3 regions of the Pseudomonas sp. GW821-FHT05H12 genome follow, and region 3 is predicted to be linked to each of the others. Evidence: predicted binding sites of a transcription regulator. Region 3 holds the regulator's gene; each other region holds the start of a gene.

Region 1 (3,274 bases), on a different contig from region 3:
CTTCAATCGCACGCTGGGCCTTTTTGGTCAGCACCACGATGTCGATCCTGCGGTTGACCGGGTTGAACGGGTCTTCATGATCAAACAGCTGCGAGGACGCAAAGCCCACCACGCGCGCCACTTGCGGGTCGGGGTAGCTGCCCGCCACCAGCGCACGGCGAGCGGCGTTGGCACGGTTGGCCGACAGCTCCCAGTTACCGAAATCGCCCTGGCCAGCATACGGCTTGGCATCGGTGTGGCCGCTGATGCTGATCTTGTTCGGCACCGCCTTGATGGTATCGGCCATGGCCAGCAGGATGTCCTCAAAGTACGGCTTCAGGCGGGCGCTGCCGGAGTCGAACATCGGCCGGTTGGCGGCGTCTGTGATCTGGATGCGCAAGCCTTCAGGCGTGATTTCGAAAGAAATCTGGTCCTTGAACTTCAGCAGTTGCGGATTTTCCTCGACCTTGGTCTGCAGCTCCTGCAGCAGCAACTCCAGGCGTTCCTTCTCGACCTGCTCCGCCATCGATTCGACAGTTTCGCGCTCGATAGGAATGTTCTGCTGCGGCGTCTCGGTCTTGACCTCGGGGTTGATGGTGCGCTCAGGCGCCAGCTGTGGCGAGCCGCCCAGGTCGATCACAAAGGGCGTACCGCTTTCCGAGAAGCCAATCGGGTCTTTGAAGTAACCGGCGATGGCAATCTTTTGTTCCGGCGTGGCGGTAGACATCAACCACAGCACCAAAAAGAACGCCATCATCGCCGTCGCAAAGTCGGCGAAGGCGATTTTCCAGGCGCCGCCATGGTGTCCCGCAGCGAAGCGCTTGACGCGCTTGATGATTATCGGCTGGTTGTTTTCCATGACTTAGCGACCGCGAACCGCTTGTTCCAGCTCGGCAAAACTTGGGCGGTGTTTCGGGTACAGCACCTTGCGCCCGAACTCCACCGCCAGCGATGGCGGCATGCCAGAGGCCGAAGCCACCAGGCACGCCTTGATCGCTTCGTAGAGGTTCACTTCTTCCTTGGCGTCGTGGGCCAGGGAGGTGGCCAGCGGGCCGAAGAAACCATAGGCCGCGAGAATACCGAAGAAGGTACCCACCAGTGCCGCACCTACGTGCATGCCGATAGCCTTTTGGTCGCCTTCGCCCAGGGACGCCATGGTGACCACGATACCCAGTACCGCCGCGACGATACCGAAACCGGGCATGCCGTCGGCAATGCCGGTCACCGCATGGGAGGGATGCTCCAGCTCTTCCTTGAGGCTGAACAGTTCCATGTCGAACAGGCCTTCCAGCTCATGGGGAGCCATGTTGCCGGAGGACATGATGCGCAGGTAATCACAGATGTAGGCGGTCATGCGCTCATCTTTGAGCACGGCCGGGTACTTGGCGAAAATCGGGCTGGCTGCGGCATCTTCGATGTCGGCTTCGATGGCCATCATGCCTTCGCGGCGGCTCTTGTTGAGAATCTCGTAGATCAGCCCCAGCACATCCAGGTAGAAGGTGTGGGAGAAGCGCGAGCTGAACATGCCCAGCGACTTCTTGATCACGTGCATGGTCATGTAGCCAGGGTTGGCCTGCAGGAATGCACCAAACGCGGCACCACCGATAATCAGCACTTCGAAAGGCTGGATCAGTGCAGCAATTTTACCGTGGGACAGGACGTACCCACCGAGCACGCTTGCGATGACGACGATGATGCCGATAATTTTAGCCATAGGGGATCTGTACTTGCGCCGTCGGGTTCATGGACATATTGGGTGTAGCCGAAAACTCTTGTTCTACTTATCGGCAAAACTGCGCCAGACTATAGCCCGTTAAGGCGAAAAGCCAATTCGGCCCGTTCCGGGCGTGTTGAATGCAAGTGATGATCGCGCCCCAATCATGGCTAATGAAACGACAGTCCCAAGTTCAAAACCCACCACCCTCGCCGCTTGGATCAAGCGCCTGGACGATGTGCTGCTGCCCGTCCCACAGGCCAGCCACGAGCGCGTGTGCAAAGCCATCCGCGACAGCCGCAGTTCATTGCGAGACATTGCCGAACTGATGCAGAACAGCCCCGCGCTGGTGCTCAGCGTGATGCGCGAAGCCAACAGCCATACCCACGGCAGCCTGGCGGAACCGGCCGAAAACCTTGAAGTGGCGCTTAACCGCCTCGGTCTCAAGCGCGCCGAAGAGCTGCTGGCACGCTTGCCTTCAGTGCCGGCCAACGAAATTCCCGTGGCGCTGCGCCAACTGCTGCTGGTGAGCCAGCATGCATCACAGCAAGCCAACGGCCTGTTCGCCAGCCGCCTGGCGCGGCTGTGGCAAGACATCCACTGGGGCAGCCTGTTGTTCCTGTCGCCGTTGTGGCCAATGGCCGTGGCGTACCCCAAACTCCTGGAAGAATGGGAACTGCGGGTGATCCACAAGGGCCAGTCCGCGCGCCAGGTCGAGCAGGAATTGTTCGGTGTGCGCCTGCTGGACCTGTGCATCGGCCTGACCGAAACCTGGCACCTGCCGATCTGGGTCTCCCAGGGCTATACGCTCTTGCTGACCGAGCAACGCCTGCTGGTCAAGGCCCTGCACATCGCCCGTGAAGATGACCCGCTGCGCCACCAGCAACTGCTCGATGCCGAACCCAATTTGCGTCGCTGGCTGAATCAGCCGGCCAACACCGTGCTTTTGGCCAATGGCCTGGCGATGTCGGCCCAGGAATCCTGGACCTGCCCGCACACCGAACGCTGGCAATACCTCACCGCGCTGTACCTGCAACAGCCTTTGGCCGAGGTACAGCAGCAGGTTCACCAGCAAGCGGTGACCAGTGCCCGCGCAACCCTGATGCCCGACTTGTGGCACCCGGCGCTGTCGCTGATCTGGCCGTGGCATGTGCAGAAGATCCATCGAGGCCTGCTGCCGGCGCCGCCACCCACGGCTGAGTCCCTGGCGGTGTGGCGCAAGCGCTGCACCGAATTGCTGGTGGAGCCAAGCCGCTTTGCCAACGCCATGCACCTGACCACCTGCGCCAAAGAGGCCCTGGTGGCCAGCGGCATGCAACGGGTCTTGCTGTTCATGGCCGATCGCGCCCTGAGCACGCTGCGAGTGCACCAGGCTGACGGCTTGCCCAAAGACGCCGCGAATCTGAGCCTGGACGTGGTCAACAGCACGCTGCTGCAACGCTTGCTGGAGAAATCCGCCCAGGTACGCCTCAACCCCGAGAACCATGCGCAGTTTTCGGCGCTGTTACCGCCGATCCTGCGTCGCCTGTTCACCGGCGAGCATTTGCTGCTGCGCTCCCTGAGCTGCAATGGCCGCGTGGT
Region 2 (3,274 bases), on a different contig from region 3:
ATGAGTCCGTCGTCGAAGGGCCACCGCCGCCCCTGGACCCGGATGACCACCCTCATGACCTGAGCCGCGCGCGGCCCTGAAAGCAAAAACGGGCAGATCCCATCAGGATCTGCCCGTTTTTTATTGCGCTCGAAAATGCTTAGAAGTCGTCGTCTTTATCGAAGCGACGGGCTTCGCGCTGCAATTGGTACACAAAGCGCTCGACCTGGCGCTGCACCAGGCCACTCATGTTGTGGAAACGCACGCCGGCAAAGGTGGTGTTGATCTTCTCTTCGAAGTGCAGGTAACGCAGCTCCACTGAGGTGGTCATGCTGCCGAAGGGCAGGGCGGCGATAAACCGGTCATAGACCTGGCCCAGTTGCAGGCGCTCGGAGATATCGCCTTCAAAGCGCAATTTGCAGCCGGTGGCGGAGATGTCCAGCAACTTGCCGCTGATCGGCGCCTTGAGCTTCTCGCCACCCAGTTCGATATTGACCAGTTGGGCCAGCTTCAATGCGGCGCGGAAGGCGTTACGGCGCTGATGGTAGACCACCTCGTCGGGCATGCTGCCGGTGTAGATGCGGTGCCCGTCTTTTTCGCTGATGGTCAGGGTGCCGTTGCTTTCCCAGGCCACACGCACGCCTTCGTGGAAACCCTCGATGCGAAACGGTTCGCCATTTTCGAGGTAGCGCTCACCGTCGCGCGGGATCATTTCGTCCAGGGCCAGCGTCCCGCTGTCCCGGTCAACGTCCACCAGGTAGCTTTGGAAGCGCTGGCTGCGTTCATGGAAAGTGATGATCAGAGGATCATGGCTTTCTTGCAGCATCCGCAAAGTGCCGGCGATTTCCAGAGGCGTGGTGAGGACCTTGGGTGGCTGCGGGGCATCTTCCGCATTGAGGGCGTTGAACACGGTTCTTCCATCTCCAGACAAAATACGACATCACGCAAGAGCAGGCATTTTGCCAGCATGTAGCGCGCCTTGGATAGGGCGCGCTGAAAACCGGCGTCAGGCTTGGCTGCGGGTGCTTGGCTTGACCAGGCGCGAGGTGGAGCCTTGGGCGTTGTAGAGGGCCGGAGGCTCTCCGCCGTGGAGTATACGCAACTGGTTGGCGGTCGTAGCTTGCTGTAGCTGGATCGACTGACCGTTGAGCAGGTTGGCTTCCTGGCACTGGGCGAGCAATAGATTGAGGGCGTTGCTCTGTGCCAGCAGTTGATCGCCGACCGAGGAGTGACTGGCCAGCTGAGCGAGGCCGTCGTGATCAGCGGGCAGGCCCAGGCTGATGAGAATCTGGCTGCGCTTCTTGCCATGCTGTTCCAGCAGCACAATCAGCGACTGCTTGCGTGCGAGGATTTCCTCCAGCAAGCGCATGTCCCGGCCGTACAAGGCCAGGGACTCTTCTTTGAGCAGCTCGAGCAAATGTTGCGTCGGCGCCAGATCGTCAATGATCAGTTGAAGCAAATGTTCGTCGTGGTGCATGGCTGGCCTTGGGTTTTAAGCGTCCAAAAGCCCTGCGCAGGCCTTTGCCTAGCGCTCGGCTTCGAAGTTAAGCAGCTTGCTGGCTACACGGTTGCTGTCGACTTTATAGCTGCCATCGGCGATAGCCTGTTTCAACTCGGCCACGCGGGCTTTGTTGACCACCGGTTGATCGCGCAGCGAGTCAGTGACCTTCTGCAACTGTTGAGCCTCATTGCTCAGGTGTACCGATTCCCCGCTTTGGCTGGCACCGGCCTGCTCTGCCTTGGCGGGCAGGGGCTGGGACTTGGCATCTACGCTGTCCTTGGCACCGCTGGTGCGCGTAGAGCCGGGCAAAGCCTGGGCGTTATTCAAACGGCTGAAATCAATGACCATAATAAAAAAACCTCTGGGTATTTGGACGCTTGCCATGTTTTCGGCCATACCCGGACAAACTTTAGGCTCGATTGACAATAAACCTGTTTGCGCGAACGTCTGGCGCACAGTGTAGGAAAAGCTGGCGTCCGATACCAGTGATCTATAAAGCCACCTCGACTTGTCCGGGAGCGGTCACCCGCGCCTTGATCACGCGGTTGGAATTCAGGTTCTTGACGCGGATCTGCTCGCTCATGCCGCCGTTGGACAGCGCCTCGCCCGGCATCTTCACGTTCAGCGAGCCGCTGCTGGCAGAGATCACCACCTGGTCGCCCTTGCGCACAACCTCGGCCTGCTCCAGGTGAACCAGGGTAATCACCTGGTCGGTGACCATTGGTCGGGTCAGTTTCTGCCCGATGGCCTGGTCCAGCGTGGTGAGGTAACCCTGATTGATCAGGCTGATATCCCGCTCACGCAAGGCAACGTCTTGATCGCCGATGATCCCGGTGCGCTTGAGGGGGCGGGTCACCACCACCACGTCGCGGAACAACTTCACCTGCGCCGGTACGAACACCGTCCAGGGCGACGCGCCTTCGCAGCGCACTTTGACCGTGACACGGCCGATCGGCTGGGCCGGGCTTTCCAGGGTGGCTGTCAATTCCTTGTCGCACGCCGGCATGCGTAGTCGAGGGTCCAGCTGGTTGACCTGGATTTCGTAGCGCCCGGGCGTCTGGGTGGTCGCCAGATAATCTTCTACAGTGAACTCAAGAAAGCCCTGAGTGACGCCGATAAGTAGATCAGGCAAGGTGACGTTATCTGCGCGGGCCGTGGCCCCTGTGCCCATGGCAAGCAATGCCAGCGACGCGCAGAGCAGGCTACGGAGTCGTTGGGGAGCAAGGCGTCGGGAAACTGTCGTTTTAAGGTTCATGACCAATAAAAAGCAAAGCTCGTGCCGTTTAATGTTGGGTGCGCGTCGTACCCCTTAGGTTTTAGCGTAGGAGTCTGGGCATGGCAGGTGTAATGGATTCAGTAAACCAGCGCACACAGCTGGTAGGGCAGAATCGCCTTGAGTTGTTGCTTTTTCGCCTGGACGGCAAGCAGCTATATGGCATCAACGTGTTCAAGGTGCGGGAAGTGCTGCAATGTCCCAAGCTGACGATCATGCCCAAGTCCAGCCCGGTGGTGTGTGGCGTTGCCAACATCCGGGGTGCGACGATCCCGATTCTTGACCTGGCCATGGCCACCGGTTCTTCCGGTTTGCAAGACCGTGAAAGCCCGTTCGTGATCATCACCGAGTACAACACCAAGACCCAGGGCTTCCTGGTGCGCTCGGTGGAGCGCATCGTCAACATGAACTGGGAAGAGATCCATCCGCCGCCCAAGGGCACCGGCCGCGATCACTACCTCACGGCGGTGACGCGGGTCGATAACCAGTTGGTGGAAATCATCGACGTGGAGAAGATCCTC
Region 3 (3,274 bases):
GCAGGTTCGCATCATCCGGCCGGCTTTCCAGCTCGACCAGTTGTTCGGACAGTTGCTCTAAAATTTCGCCGGCCTCTACAAGGAAATCCTGAAGGATTTCTTCATCGGCGCCGAAGCTCATGTGGGTGCTCCTTAGAAGCCTAAACTGGATAACAGGTCATCAACATCATCCTGACCCGATACAACGTCTTCACGTTTATCGGCATGAATCTGCGGACCTTCACCCTTGGCGAGATGTTTTTGTGGATCTTTTTCCGAGAGGATCGCTGCGCGGTCATGTTCGATACCGGCAAAGCGATCAACCTGGCCTGCCATAAGCACCAATTTGAGCAAGTTGCTTTCCACTTCGGTGACCAATTGGGTCACACGCTTGATCACCTGGCCGGTGAGGTCCTGGTAATCCTGGGCCAGCAGAATGTCGTTGAGGTTGCTGGAAACCGTGCGGTTTTCCTGCTCGCTGCGCGACAAAAAGCCGTCGACCCGACGCGCCAATTCACGAAACTCTTCCGCGCCCACTTCCCGACGCATGAAGCGGCCCCAGTCAACGCTGAGGGCCTGGGCTTCATTGGCCATTCCATTGACCAGGGGCGTGGCGTTCTCCACCAGGTCCATGGTGCGGTTGGCCGCCGCCTCAGTCAGCCTGACCACGTAGGACAGGCGTTCGGTGGCATCGGTGATTTGCGAAATCTCTTCGGCCTGGGGCATGTGCGGGTCAATCTGGAAATTGACGATCGCACTGTGCAGCTCGCGCGTGAGCTTGCCCACTTCCTGGTACAGGCCGCGGTCACGGGTCTGGTTGAGCTCATGGATTAACTGCACCGCGTCGCCAAACTGGCCTTTTTCAAGGCTGTCGACCAACTGGTGAGCATGCTTTTTCAGGGTCGACTCGAAGTCTCCCTGTGACGTTTCTTTATGCTCCATAGCTCCCCCGTGGCAGCATCAATGACCGATGCGTTCGAAGATTTTCTCGATCTTCTCTTTCAAGGCCAGCGCAGTGAATGGCTTGACCACGTAACCGTTTACCCCGGCTTGGGCGGCTTCGATGATCTGCTCACGCTTGGCTTCGGCGGTCACCATCAGCACAGGCAGGCTGCGCAGTTTTTCATCAGCACGCACGTGGCGCAGCAAATCGATACCGGTCATGCCCGGCATGTTCCAGTCGGTTACCAGAAAGTCGATGCTCCCGCTGTTGAGGATCGGAATTGCCGTAATGCCGTCATCCGCCTCGACCGTGTTTGTGAACCCAAGGTCACGCAACAGGTTTTTTATGATCCGCCGCATCGTTGAGAAGTCATCAACGATGAGGATTTTCATGTTCTTGTCCAATTCGACCTCCAAGCAGTCTTAAACGCGCCCAGCACCTGGACGCGCCATTTCAATCAACAGGCGTTACACAAAAAGGACTGCCCAGGGCACCACGGTACGAACCCGCGAAAGCGTGGGCTTTCACGGTAGCGTCTGCAGTGTCCCCACACTGCCTGTCAGCGCGCTCGCCACTCTCCCAATCGCCCCCGCAAGCGGGCTGCGCACTGGCTATGCAGCTGGCTGACACGCGACTCGCTGACCCCCAGGACCTCACCGATTTCCTTGAGGTTCAGCTCTTCGTCGTAGTACAGCGCCAACACCAGTCGCTCACGCTCCGGCAAATTGGCGATCGCGTCCGCCAACGCGCCCTGGAAGCGTTCATCTTCCAGGTCACGCGACGGCTCGAGATGTGCACTCGCGCCGTCCTCGTGCAGCCCTTCGTGTTCGCCGTCCTGCAACAGGTCGTCGAAACTGAACAGGCGGCTGCCCAAGGTATCGTTCAAAATCCCGTAGTAATCATCGAGACTCAATTGGAGTTCGGCCGCAACTTCATGATCTTTAGCGTCACGACCGGTTTTTGCTTCAATTGCGCGAATTGCATCACTGACCATGCGCGTATTGCGGTGCACCGAACGCGGTGCCCAATCGCCTTTGCGCACTTCGTCGAGCATCGCGCCACGGATACGGATACCCGCATACGTCTCAAAACTTGCACCCTTGCTCGCGTCGTATTTGGTCGACACTTCGAGCAAGCCGATCATGCCGGCCTGGATCAGGTCTTCGACCTGGACGCTGGCCGGCAGGCGTGCCAGCAGGTGATAGGCGATACGCTTGACCAACGGCGCGTAGCGCTCGATCAACTCGCCCTGGCTGTCACGGGCAGACTTCTTGTACGCGTTGTAGCCAGTCGCTGTCATAGCACGGGTCCTGCGCTCGTCTGATGCACCAATCGCTCGACGAAAAACTCCAGATGCCCCCGCGGGTTGGCGGGCAACGGCCAGGTATCGACCTTCTGGGCAATGGCCTTGAACGCCAGTGCGCACTTCGAACGAGGGAACGCTTCATAGACCGCACGCTGCTTTTGCACGGCCTTGCGTACACACTCGTCATAAGGAACTGCGCCGACGTATTGTAAGGCGACATCGAGGAAGCGATCCGTGACCTTGGTCAACTTGGCGAACAGGTTTCGCCCCTCCTGAGGGCTTTGGGCCATGTTGGCCAGCACGCGGAAGCGGTTCATGCCGTAGTCACGGTTAAGCAGTTTGATCAGGGCGTAGGCGTCGGTGATCGAGGTGGGTTCATCGCAGACCACCAGCAGCACTTCTTGCGCCGCGCGCACGAAGCTGACCACGGACTCGCCGATCCCGGCGGCGGTGTCGATCACCAGCACGTCGAGGTTGTCGCCGATATCACTGAAGGCCTGGATCAGGCCGGCATGCTGCGCCGGGCTCAGGTGCACCATGCTCTGGGTGCCCGAGGCGGCCGGCACGATCCGAATGCCACCGGGGCCCTGGAGCAGCACATCGCGCAGCTCACAACGGCCTTCGATCACATCGGCGAGGGTGTGTTTGGGTGTCAGCCCCAGCAGAACGTCGACGTTCGCCAACCCCAGGTCAGCATCCAGCAGCATGACGCGACGGCCAAGCTCTGCCAGGGCCAGGGACAAATTCACTGACACGTTAGTTTTCCCGACGCCACCTTTGCCGCCGGTCACCGCGATCACCTGTACGGGATGCATGCTGCCCATTTTATTTCTTTACCTTGTCTTGCTTAGACGCAGGCTACATGGCTTGGCCGCGTGAATCGCTTGCAGACCATCGATGTAGATACATTTCACGGTGTTCATGCTGCCCTCAACCGACCCGTTTTGCCGGGTTGTGGTAAAGGTCAGCGAACATGTCGGCCATCGCTTCCTCGCTAGGCTCTTCTTGCATTTGCACGCTGACTGCACGGCTGACCAACTGATGAC

Evidence for each region. The regulator FliA, encoded in region 3, starts transcription of late flagellar genes. The targets are predictions, from matches to a motif close to CTAAAGTTTNNNNNNNNNNNGCCGNTAA.
Region 1: motA (flagellar motor stator protein MotA) is a predicted target of FliA. The motif match lies at 1,761-1,788, and genes of this name have one in related genera.
Region 2: flgM (flagellar biosynthesis anti-sigma factor FlgM) is a predicted target of FliA. The motif match lies at 1,866-1,893, and genes of this name have one in related genera.

Annotation. Positions count from the first base shown of each region.
Region 1 is NZ_JBWKRS010000021.1:95,487-98,760, forward strand. It holds gene motB (flagellar motor protein MotB) at 1-838, opposite strand, end outside; gene motA (flagellar motor stator protein MotA) at 842-1,693, opposite strand; gene AC07SU_RS19290 (HDOD domain-containing protein) at 1,860-3,274, shown strand, end outside.
Region 2 is NZ_JBWKRS010000029.1:4,952-8,225, reverse strand. It holds gene AC07SU_RS22525 (MFS transporter) at 1-80, shown strand, start outside; gene AC07SU_RS22520 (flagellar brake protein) at 140-889, opposite strand; gene AC07SU_RS22515 (flagella synthesis protein FlgN) at 986-1,456, opposite strand; gene flgM (flagellar biosynthesis anti-sigma factor FlgM) at 1,505-1,828, opposite strand; gene flgA (flagellar basal body P-ring formation chaperone FlgA) at 1,971-2,735, opposite strand; gene AC07SU_RS22500 (chemotaxis protein CheV) at 2,816-3,274, shown strand, end outside.
Region 3 is NZ_JBWKRS010000041.1:11,813-15,086, forward strand. It holds gene AC07SU_RS26615 (chemotaxis protein CheA) at 1-121, opposite strand, end outside; gene AC07SU_RS26620 (protein phosphatase CheZ) at 133-921, opposite strand; gene AC07SU_RS26625 (chemotaxis response regulator CheY) at 940-1,314, opposite strand; gene fliA (RNA polymerase sigma factor FliA) at 1,482-2,222, opposite strand; gene fleN (flagellar synthesis regulator FleN) at 2,219-3,052, opposite strand; gene flhF (flagellar biosynthesis GTPase FlhF) at 3,159-3,274, opposite strand, start outside.